One region of the Shewanella halotolerans genome, then DNA from elsewhere that is predicted to be linked to it. Evidence: riboswitches for the same ligand, from Rfam matches in the RefSeq annotation. Region 1 holds a riboswitch; the other holds the start of a gene.
What was found. Region 1 has a riboswitch for lysine ahead of K0H81_RS06700 (Na+/H+ antiporter NhaC family protein). Riboswitches for the same ligand answer to the same signal wherever they lie in the genome.
Positions count from the first base shown of each region.

Region 2: another riboswitch for lysine. It lies ahead of lysC (lysine-sensitive aspartokinase 3); the one in region 1 lies ahead of K0H81_RS06700 (Na+/H+ antiporter NhaC family protein).

Region 1 covers NZ_CP080417.1:1,540,399-1,545,027, forward strand. Annotated here, with positions in the region: gene K0H81_RS06695 (electron transfer flavoprotein subunit alpha/FixB family protein) at 1-444, shown strand, start outside; lysine riboswitch at 592-808, shown strand; gene K0H81_RS06700 (Na+/H+ antiporter NhaC family protein) at 887-2,452, shown strand; gene K0H81_RS06705 (M3 family metallopeptidase) at 2,574-4,629, opposite strand, start outside.
Region 2 covers NZ_CP080417.1:3,717,470-3,722,098, reverse strand. Annotated here, with positions in the region: gene arcA (two-component system response regulator ArcA) at 161-880, opposite strand; gene K0H81_RS16180 (DUF3293 domain-containing protein) at 1,458-1,889, shown strand; lysine riboswitch at 1,993-2,169, shown strand; gene lysC (lysine-sensitive aspartokinase 3) at 2,299-3,657, shown strand; gene K0H81_RS16170 (succinylglutamate desuccinylase/aspartoacylase family protein) at 3,654-4,629, shown strand, end outside.

The DNA of each region.
Region 1 (4,629 bases):
GCCTCGGTGCAGACTCTGGACAGCGAATACAGCGGCGAAGTTGAGTTTGTGACTCAGACCCTGTCTGTGTCAGAGCGTCCCGATCTTGGTGCCGCCTCTGTGGTGGTTTCAGGCGGCCGGGCCATGGGCAGCGCCGAGAACTTCGCGATTCTCGAGCAGTTGGCCGATAAGCTGGGCGGGGCACTGGGTGCATCGCGCGCCGCGGTCGACGCAGGTTACGTGCCAAACGATCTACAGGTGGGTCAGACGGGTAAGATTGTCGCGCCGGATCTCTATATCGCCGTGGGTATTTCGGGTGCCATCCAGCACCTTGCGGGGATGAAAGATTCTAAGGTGATCGTGGCGATCAACAAAGATCCTGAGGCGCCTATCTTCCAGGTGGCCGACTATGGTCTGGAAGCGGATCTGTTCGAGGCAGTGCCTAAGCTACTCGAACTTCTTTAATAAAATGTAAATACTTGGTGAGCACTTTGGTGTTCATCTAAAATTAGTGTGATATAGATCACATGGAGCGGCTTTGAGGTAGCGTCCTTAAAGCCGCTTGTGTTTTTATGTGCCTCACGTTTGCCGATAGTGACATTGGCAGGCGTCCTGAGACGTAGAGGTGCATTAAATATCAGTAGTATTCGTTAGGGTGATGCCGTTAAGCGAATATGAAAGGATTTGGTGCCGAAGTGGTGGAGTTGATCAAGGCTTGCCGCTGGGGCTGTCATCGAATAGAGGCAGCACTGCCATAGTGCTTCTTATCTGGATTGATAAGTGGAAGGTATACCGAGAATGGGTATCACTATGGAGCGCTACTGATAGGACAGGTGTAATATCTCATGCTATATCCCACCAGTTCAGTTGCCCTCCATTCGTATTTTAACGAAGACAAAATTTTACAATGACAACTTTGAGTTATGCCGATTCGGCACTTTCTTTGCTGCCGCCCGTGGTAGCGATTCTGCTGGCGATCTTTACCCGCCGCGTCCTGCTCTCACTCGGTGTGGGGATCCTCCTGGGGGCACTGTTAATTGCCGATTTTTCACCGCTGGATATGGGGCAATACCTGGGACAGCAGGTGGTGGGCCTGTTTTGGGATGATGGCGCCCTAAACAGCTGGAACGTTTATCTGCTGGGTTTCTTGATTCTGCTTGGGATGATCACCGCACTCATTACCGTCAGCGGCGCCGCCAAGGCCTTTGCCGATTGGGCGCGCCAGCATATTCGCAACAAGCGTGATGCCAAGCTGCTCACCATGTTCCTGGGCTGTGTGGTCTTTATCGATGATTACTTCAACAGCCTGGTGGTGGGCAGCGTCGCCAGACCCCTCACAGACAGATACTATATCTCGCGTAGCAAGCTGGCTTATCTGCTGGACTCAACCGCCGCGCCTATCTGTGTGATCTCACCCGTCTCTAGCTGGGGCGCCTACATCATCGCGCTGATCGGCGGCATCCTCACCGCCCACGGCTTTACCGACAGCGGTCATCTGAGCGTGTTCATCCAGATGATCCCGATGAACTTCTACGCCATCTTCGCCTTGGTGTTGCTGCTATGCGTCGCCTTCATGGGGCTGGATGTGGGCCCGATGCGTCAGCATGAACTCAATGCGCAAAAAGGCAATCTGTATGATGAGTCTAAGGGCTTACCGCCCGGGGCTAACAGCGACCTGCCCGAGGCCGATTCTGGCAAGATCTTAGGCCTGTTCCTGCCTATTACTGTGCTGGTGTTTGCCACCATCTACTTCATGATAGGTAGCGGTGCCGATGCCCTGGCGGCGGAGAATCTGCCCTTTAGCGTCATTGGTGCCTTCGAGAAGACAGACGTTGCCTCATCGCTCTTCTTCGGCGCCGTGGTTGGTCTAGCTGCGACCTTGGTATTAGTGGTCAGTCAGGGACTGGATAAGGCGCTTATCCTTAAAGGCGTGATTGCCGGTGCCCGCTCTATGCTGCCCGCCATCTATATTCTGCTGTTCGCCTGGACCATCGCCGGTGTGATAGGCCAGATGGAGACGGGTAAATATATGGCCAGCCTGGCGACCGGTAATATTCCCTTCGCGCTGCTGCCAGCCGTACTGTTCGTGCTGGCGGGTCTGACCGCCTTCTCCACAGGTACCAGCTGGGGCACCTTCGGCATCATGCTGCCTATCGCCGCCGATATGGCCATGGGCACCCATACCAACATGATGTTGCCTATGCTGGCCTCTGTGCTGGCGGGCGCCGTGTTTGGCGATCACTGCTCGCCTATCTCGGACACCACCATCTTGTCTTCTACCGGCGCCAACTGTCACCACATAGACCATGTGCTGACTCAGCTGCCCTATGCCCTTATCGTGGCGGGGATCAGCCTGGTGGGTTATACCGTGCTGGGCTTTACCGAGTCAGTCGGCGCGGGACTGGCCGCCTGTAGTGGAGTGTTTGTGGTAAGCATTCTGGTGCTGCGCCATAAGGCTAATCGCCCGGCTTAAGCAAGCTTGAGCAGGCGTAAGCACGCGCATTGCGTAAAACCTGAGATATAAAAATGCCGCTCATGGAGCGGCATTTTTTATGGGTGACTCCCCATTACTGGGGAGTGAGTTGAGGCAGGAATTAGTTGAGGCCACGGCGCTGAAGCAGGGCATCAGTGGTCGGTGCCTGACCACGGAAGGCCTTGTAGGCTTCCATCGGCGGCACGCTGTTACCCACCTCGCGGATGGTCTTGCGATACTTCATGCCTATTTCGCGGTTGAGGCCACCCTGGGTCTGCACATAGGCAAAGGCGTCTGCCGCCAGGATCTCACTCCACATGTAGGCGTAGTAGCTGGCCGAATAGCCACCCGGGAAGGCATGGGCAAAGTAAGTCGACTTGTAGCGTGGCGGCACGGCGGCGATATTGATGCCGTGTTTCTTAAGTGCCTTGGCTTCGAATTCGGCCACATCTTGCAGTGGGGCATCGCTGCTAAGTGAGTGCCACTCGAGATCCACCAGGGCCGCCGCCATATATTCCAGGGTGTCGAAGCCCTGGTTGAAGCTGCGTGATTTCAGCAGTTTCTGCAGCAGCTCATCGGGGATCACCTCGCCTGTCTCATAGTGCTTGGCGTAGTTGGCTAGCACCTCGGGGTGAGCCGCCCAATCTTCCTCGAAGGTCGACGGGAACTCCACAAAGTCGCGGGACACGGCCGTGCCCGACAGGCTAGGGTAGGTCACCTTAGAAAACATGCCGTGGGTGCCGTGGCCCATCTCATGGAACATGGTGGTGACTTCGTCGTAGCTGACGAAGGTCGGCTCACCCTCTGGGGCCTTCTTGATGTTCATCACGTTGACCACCACAGGCTTCTGGTTTAGCAGCTTAGACTGGGTCACGAAGGAGCTCATCCAAGCGCCGCCGCGCTTGCCTTCGCGGGCAAAGTAGTCGGCGTAGAAGATCGCCATAGAGCTGCCGTCGGCGTCAAACATCTCGTAAGCCTTCACATCTTCATGGTAGACAGGCAAGTCCGGGCGCGGCTTGAGGGTCACACCATAGAGACGCTCCAGGGTGAAGAAGACGCCATCTTCCAGTACACGGTTGAATTCGAAATAGGGCTTGATGGCGGCGCCGTCCAGGTCGAACTTATCTTTGCGCACCTTCTCGGCATAAAACGCCCAGTCCCATGGCGCCAGGGTGAAGTCGCCACCTGTCTTGTCGATCATCGCCTGGATATCATCGGCTTCTTTCTGGGTGTTGGCCACCACGGCGGGCACCATAGAGCCGAACATCTGGTAGACGGCATCCGGGGTCTTGGCCATCTGCGGCGTCAGGCGGTAGTCGGCCCAGCTCTTGTAACCCAGTAATTGGGCGCGCTCGGCGCGAAGCTGTGCCAGGCGGGCAACCAGCGATGCTGTCTCGTTGTCACCGCTCATGCCGCGAGTCGACGAGGCTTGCCACACCTTCTGGCGCAGCTCACGGTTTTCAAGCTTGGCCAGGATAGGTTGGCGGGTGGTATTGGTGATATTGATGAGATACTTGCCTTCATGGCCAGCGGCACTGGCATCGGCCTTGGCGGCGCGGATCTCGCTGTCTGACAGTCCCTTAAGCTCATCGACGCTGTCGACCACGACGGCGATCTCCTTGGTAAGTCTCAGCAGACGCTGACCAAACTCATTGGTAAGCTTAGATTGCTCTTCGTTAAGCAGGCGTATTTGCGCTTTTTGCGCCTCGGTCAGCTTGGCACCGGCCATGACGAAGCGTTGGTGGTAGATCTCGATGAGGCGCACCTCTTCGGCGGTCAGCCCTAAGGTGTTGCGGCTCTGATACAGGCTGTCGATGCGGGCAAATAGCTTGCCGTTGAGGTGGATGTTGTCCGAGTGGGCGGCCATCTTAGGCGCCATCTCGCCCTGAAGCTTACGCAGCGCCGGGTTGCTGTTTGACCCTGTTAGGTTATAGAACACCTTGGAGGCGCGGGTCAGCAGCTCGCCGCTGGTCTCCAGTGCCACGATAGTGTTGGCAAAGGTGGCGGGTTCGCTGTTGTCGGCAATGGTCAGCACCTGGGCATAATGCTCATTGATGCCTTGCTCTAGGGCGCTCTTAAAATGCTCATCCTTGATCTGGCTAAAATCTGGGGCCTGATATTGCAGGGGGCTTGGTTGCATCAGCGGGTTTTGCTCCTCGATGCTGGCGGTGGCCTGT
Region 2 (4,629 bases), 2.2 Mb from region 1:
CCAAAGCTATCTATCCATGGACTTTGGTATAAGTGTTCCAGACACAAACCCCCTCTTAGCCCATCCATGGCCACAGGGGATAAGTACAGTCCATGTACAAAAAAGCCAGTCGTTAGACTGGCTTTTTAATCGAATCACATTTGCGCTAGCTGGATGTGATTTATGCTTCTTCTAAGTTACCGCAGAAACGATAGCCTTCGCCGTGGATGGTGGCGATGATCTCTGGCGTATCTGGCAAGCTTTCGAAGTGCTTACGGATGCGACGAATGGTCACGTCCACAGTACGGTCGTGTGGCTTAAGCTCACGGCCAGTCATCTTCATCAGCAGATCGGCACGGGTCAGGATCTTGCCTGGGTTCTCAACAAAGTGCAGCATGGCGCGGAACTCACTGCGGGGCAGCTTGTACGACTCGCCCTGTGGGCTCACCAGTGAACGGCTGTTGATCTCTAGGCTCCAACCGTTGAAGCGGTAGAATTCTACGGCACTCTTCTCTTCGGTTTCGCCGCCGGTGCTGTTGACGCGAGTCAGCAGGTTGCGTGCACGGATAGTCAGTTCGCGTGGGTTAAATGGTTTGGTGATATAGTCATCGGCACCAATTTCCAGACCCAAGATCTTGTCAACTTCGTTGTCACGGCCGGTAAGGAAGATAAGGCCGATGTTATTGATTTCACGAAGTTCACGCGCAAGCAGCAGACCATTCTTACCTGGTAGGTTGATATCCATTACCACAAGATTGATCTTGTTTTCCTGCATGGCTTTATGCATCTCTGCGCCATCATTGGCTTCAGTTACCACATATCCTTCAGCCTCGAAAATACTTCTTAGCGTGTTCCGGGTAACGGCTTCATCTTCAACGATCAGAATGTGCGGGTTTTGCATATTTATTTACCTAATATTTGTTTAAAACTGTTCTAACCATGAGCGCTAGTTGGTGCTGCTGCGCCCTATCTGTCTTCGCGACAATTACCGAACTCACGTAGTGCTTTTATCAAACCCAATTGGTACAGCAACACACTTCATGATTAGTAAAGTATACGTATCTCTTTCAAAAGACACGCGAACGGTTACTCACTTCGATTAACAATAGTTGGGAATAGTTCCGTTAACTATCTAATATTTTCAAGTTTAAATGCTAAATCAGCCTAAGCTCACATTTTATACAGGAAATTGACTAACTTTTGATGACCTTGTCGTCGACAAGATGTAACAAAAAGTATTTCATCGTGAGATGAGTGGAAGTGAATCAACGAACTTATTGTACTCGTTTTAGTCATTTGTTAACAAATGAAATGTTAACAAAATTCCTTTGAGATTTGATGTATATCACATTTGTGTACATAAGATTATGATTTTAATGGTATTAATAAAATTTAATAAAGTGACCTGTCTCACACCTCTAGGAAGGCGGAGGAATTTTGCTATAATCGACGGAATCTAATTTAGGAATATTTTAGTGATGAGCACAGCAAGCGAACACCTTTGGCAATGCTATCAGCAAACGCAGTTCTTACTTACGCAACCTTTCTCCCCTTCGTTATCATTTGCAATCATTACCGCTCATAATCCTAAAGGTCAACACCTTTCTCCCTCGCAAAACCGTCTCCTCGACAAACAGCTTCAACGTCATATTCAACGTCTTCAATATCCCTATCGTGCCCTGATCGGCGCCTCCAGTGACAGAGGTCATATGGAGAAGAGCTGGGCCGTGTCTATCGATAAGGCCGCGGCGGTGGATCTTGGCAAGGTGTTTAATCAAAACGCCATCTATTTTGTCGATGAAGACGAGCTGCAACTGGTGCCTTGTCTGATTGAGTATGACGAACTCACCCTGGGCAAGTTTTCCGCCCGGGTCTGCCTGGTCAGCGAGCTGCCCGATATCAGTCGCTAGCAGGCGGGGGAACTTGAGAGGCTTTCATCAAGACAAGCTAAAATATCGTTGACTTTTTATTCTGTTATTTGATAGTTTTCTTGCATCCTGACCTTAAGGTTAGTGATACAGAAGAGGAGCGTTAACTAGGTAGTAAGCCCGAGGAGTCCAAACTCCGTTGACGGTTTATGAGGGAGATTAACGCCGAGGTAAAGAGATGTTTGGTTTCATCTGTTTATCGGTCGACTGGGCTGAATCCCATCGATTGTCACCTGTTTTTTGGTGGAGAGCTTCTGGTGGCAATCGCTGTTTCCCGTCTTGGGGTGCGTCATCTTTGCACCAGGCTCTTCGAACGAAGTAAGTTCGGAGCGTATTCAATGTTATCTATTTCTTTTGTGTCATCGTCAGCTACTTGGGTTGAGGTGCGCTAATGTCTATTGTTGTTGCTAAGTTTGGTGGTACCTCGGTTGCCGATTATGAGGCGATGAACCGCTGCGCCGATATCGTATTGGCCAATCCTGAAACCCGTGTGGTGGTCGTCAGCGCCTCGAGCGGTGTGACCAATCTGCTGGTGGAGTTAACTCAGGAGCATGTGGACTTTGAGCGTCGTCAGCAGCTGCTCAAGGCAATTGCCTCGATTCAATATAAGATCCTCGACGAGTTGGGTCAGCCCCATGATGTGGCCGCCCGCCTCGATGCCATCTTAAGTAAGATTGCCAGCCTAAGCGAATCGCTCTCCCAAAACCGTAATAAGGCGACTACAGACGAACTGCTTGCCCAGGGTGAGCAGTGTTCATCAGTCTTGTTTGCTGCCGTGCTGAGAGAGAAGGGCGAGCGGGCGAGCGCCTTCGATGTGCGTCAGGTGATGCGTACCGACAGTCATTTCGGCCGCGCGGAGCCGCAGATCGAAGCGGTGAAGCAGCTTTGCACAGAGCATCTGCTACCCCTGCTTAGTGAGCAGCGAATCGTGACCCAAGGTTTTATCGGCGCCGATGAACAGGGGGCTACCACCACGTTAGGGCGTGGTGGTAGCGACTATTCGGCGGCCCTGCTTGCCGAGGCGCTGGATGCGTCTGCGGTTGAGATCTGGACGGATGTGCCGGGGATCTTCACCACAGACCCACGCCTTGCGCCGAATGCGCGCCCTATCCCTGAGATAAGTTTCAACGAGGCGGCCGAGATGGCCACCTTTGGTGCCAAGGTGCTGCACCCGGCAACCATTTTGCCGGCGGTCAGACACAAGATTCAGGTGTTTGTCGGTTCCAGCAAGGCGCCTGAGCTAGGTGGCACCTGGATACGTCATCAGGTGAACGACGAGCCTATCTATCGCGCCGTGGCAGTGCGACGCGACCAGACGCTACTTAACCTGCATAGCCTACAGATGCTTCACGCCCAAGGCTTCCTGGCCGAGACCTTCGCCACCCTGGCGCGGCACAAGATCAGTGTGGACTTAATCACTACTTCAGAGGTAAACGTCTCTCTGACGCTAGATAAGACGGGCTCAGATTCGGCCGGAAACAGCCTGCTGAGCGAGGCCTTGTTGCAGGAGCTGTCGCAGCACTGCCGGGTGCGGGTCGAAGATGGTCTGGCACTGGTGGCGATAGTGGGTAACAAGATTGCCACCACGTCGGGTGTGTGTCGCCGCGTATTCGAGGTGTTAGAGCCTCACAATGTGCGTATGATCTGTCAGGGCGCCAGCCCACACAACTTATGTGTCCTGGTGGCCGAGTCTGAGGCGGCTCAGGTCGTCAGCGCCCTGCATCAAAACTTGTTTGAAGGGTCGCTATGAAACCGGGTCGTTCCACGCTAAAGATTGGCGAGCTTGCAACAGGCCAAGATCTCGAGCTAAACCTGTTTGAATTTGCCCCTGAGGTGCTGACAGGGCCGAGTGTCTACATACAGGCCAACGTCCACGGCGCCGAGGTGCAGGGCAATGCGGTGATCTATCAGCTGATGCAGGCGCTCGAACGCTGCGAGCTGCGCGGTAAGATCACCCTGGTGCCCCTGGCCAATCCTTTGGGGATCAATCAAAAGAGTGGCGAGTTTACCTTGGGCCGGTTCGATCCCATAACTGGGGTGAACTGGAACCGTGAATATCTAGACCATAAGCTGGATATTGCTAGCTGGTATCAGGGTCATAAACATCTGAACGATGCCGAGCTGATCGCCCATTTCAGGGCCTTGCTGGTTGAGCGCTGCTATAGCCGTCTGCATGAGCCATGGGGCATCACCACGGGTCATCGTCTGGCGGTGAGCCTGCAGCAGATGGGCCATGAGGCGGATATCGTGCTGGATCTGCACACGGGCCCTAAGTCGTGTAAGCATCTCTATTGTCCCGAGTATGATCAAGATGCCGCCAAGTACTTTTCTATTCCCTATACCCTGCTGATCCCCAATGAGTTTGGCGGGGCCATGGATGAGTCTATCTTCTGTCCCTGGTGGCAGTTGAGCGAATATCTGGCGACTCAGGGCCGTGAGATTGAGGTGCCCGTATCGGCCTTTACCCTGGAGCTTGGTAGTCAGGAGAATGTTGACCTGGCCGATGCCCTAGTGGATGTCGAAGGGATCATGGCCTATCTCAGCCTGCGCGGCGTAATAAGTGAGCGAGTAGAGCCAGCTGAGATGCCTCGCTACGCCTGTTATCTGAAAGACTATAAGAAGTATCACGCGCCGCAAGGCGGCTTGGTGGAGTATAAGGCGAAGGTTGGGCAGCCGCTCATCGCCGGTGAACCGCTCGCCAACATCTTGCGTGTCGACAGAT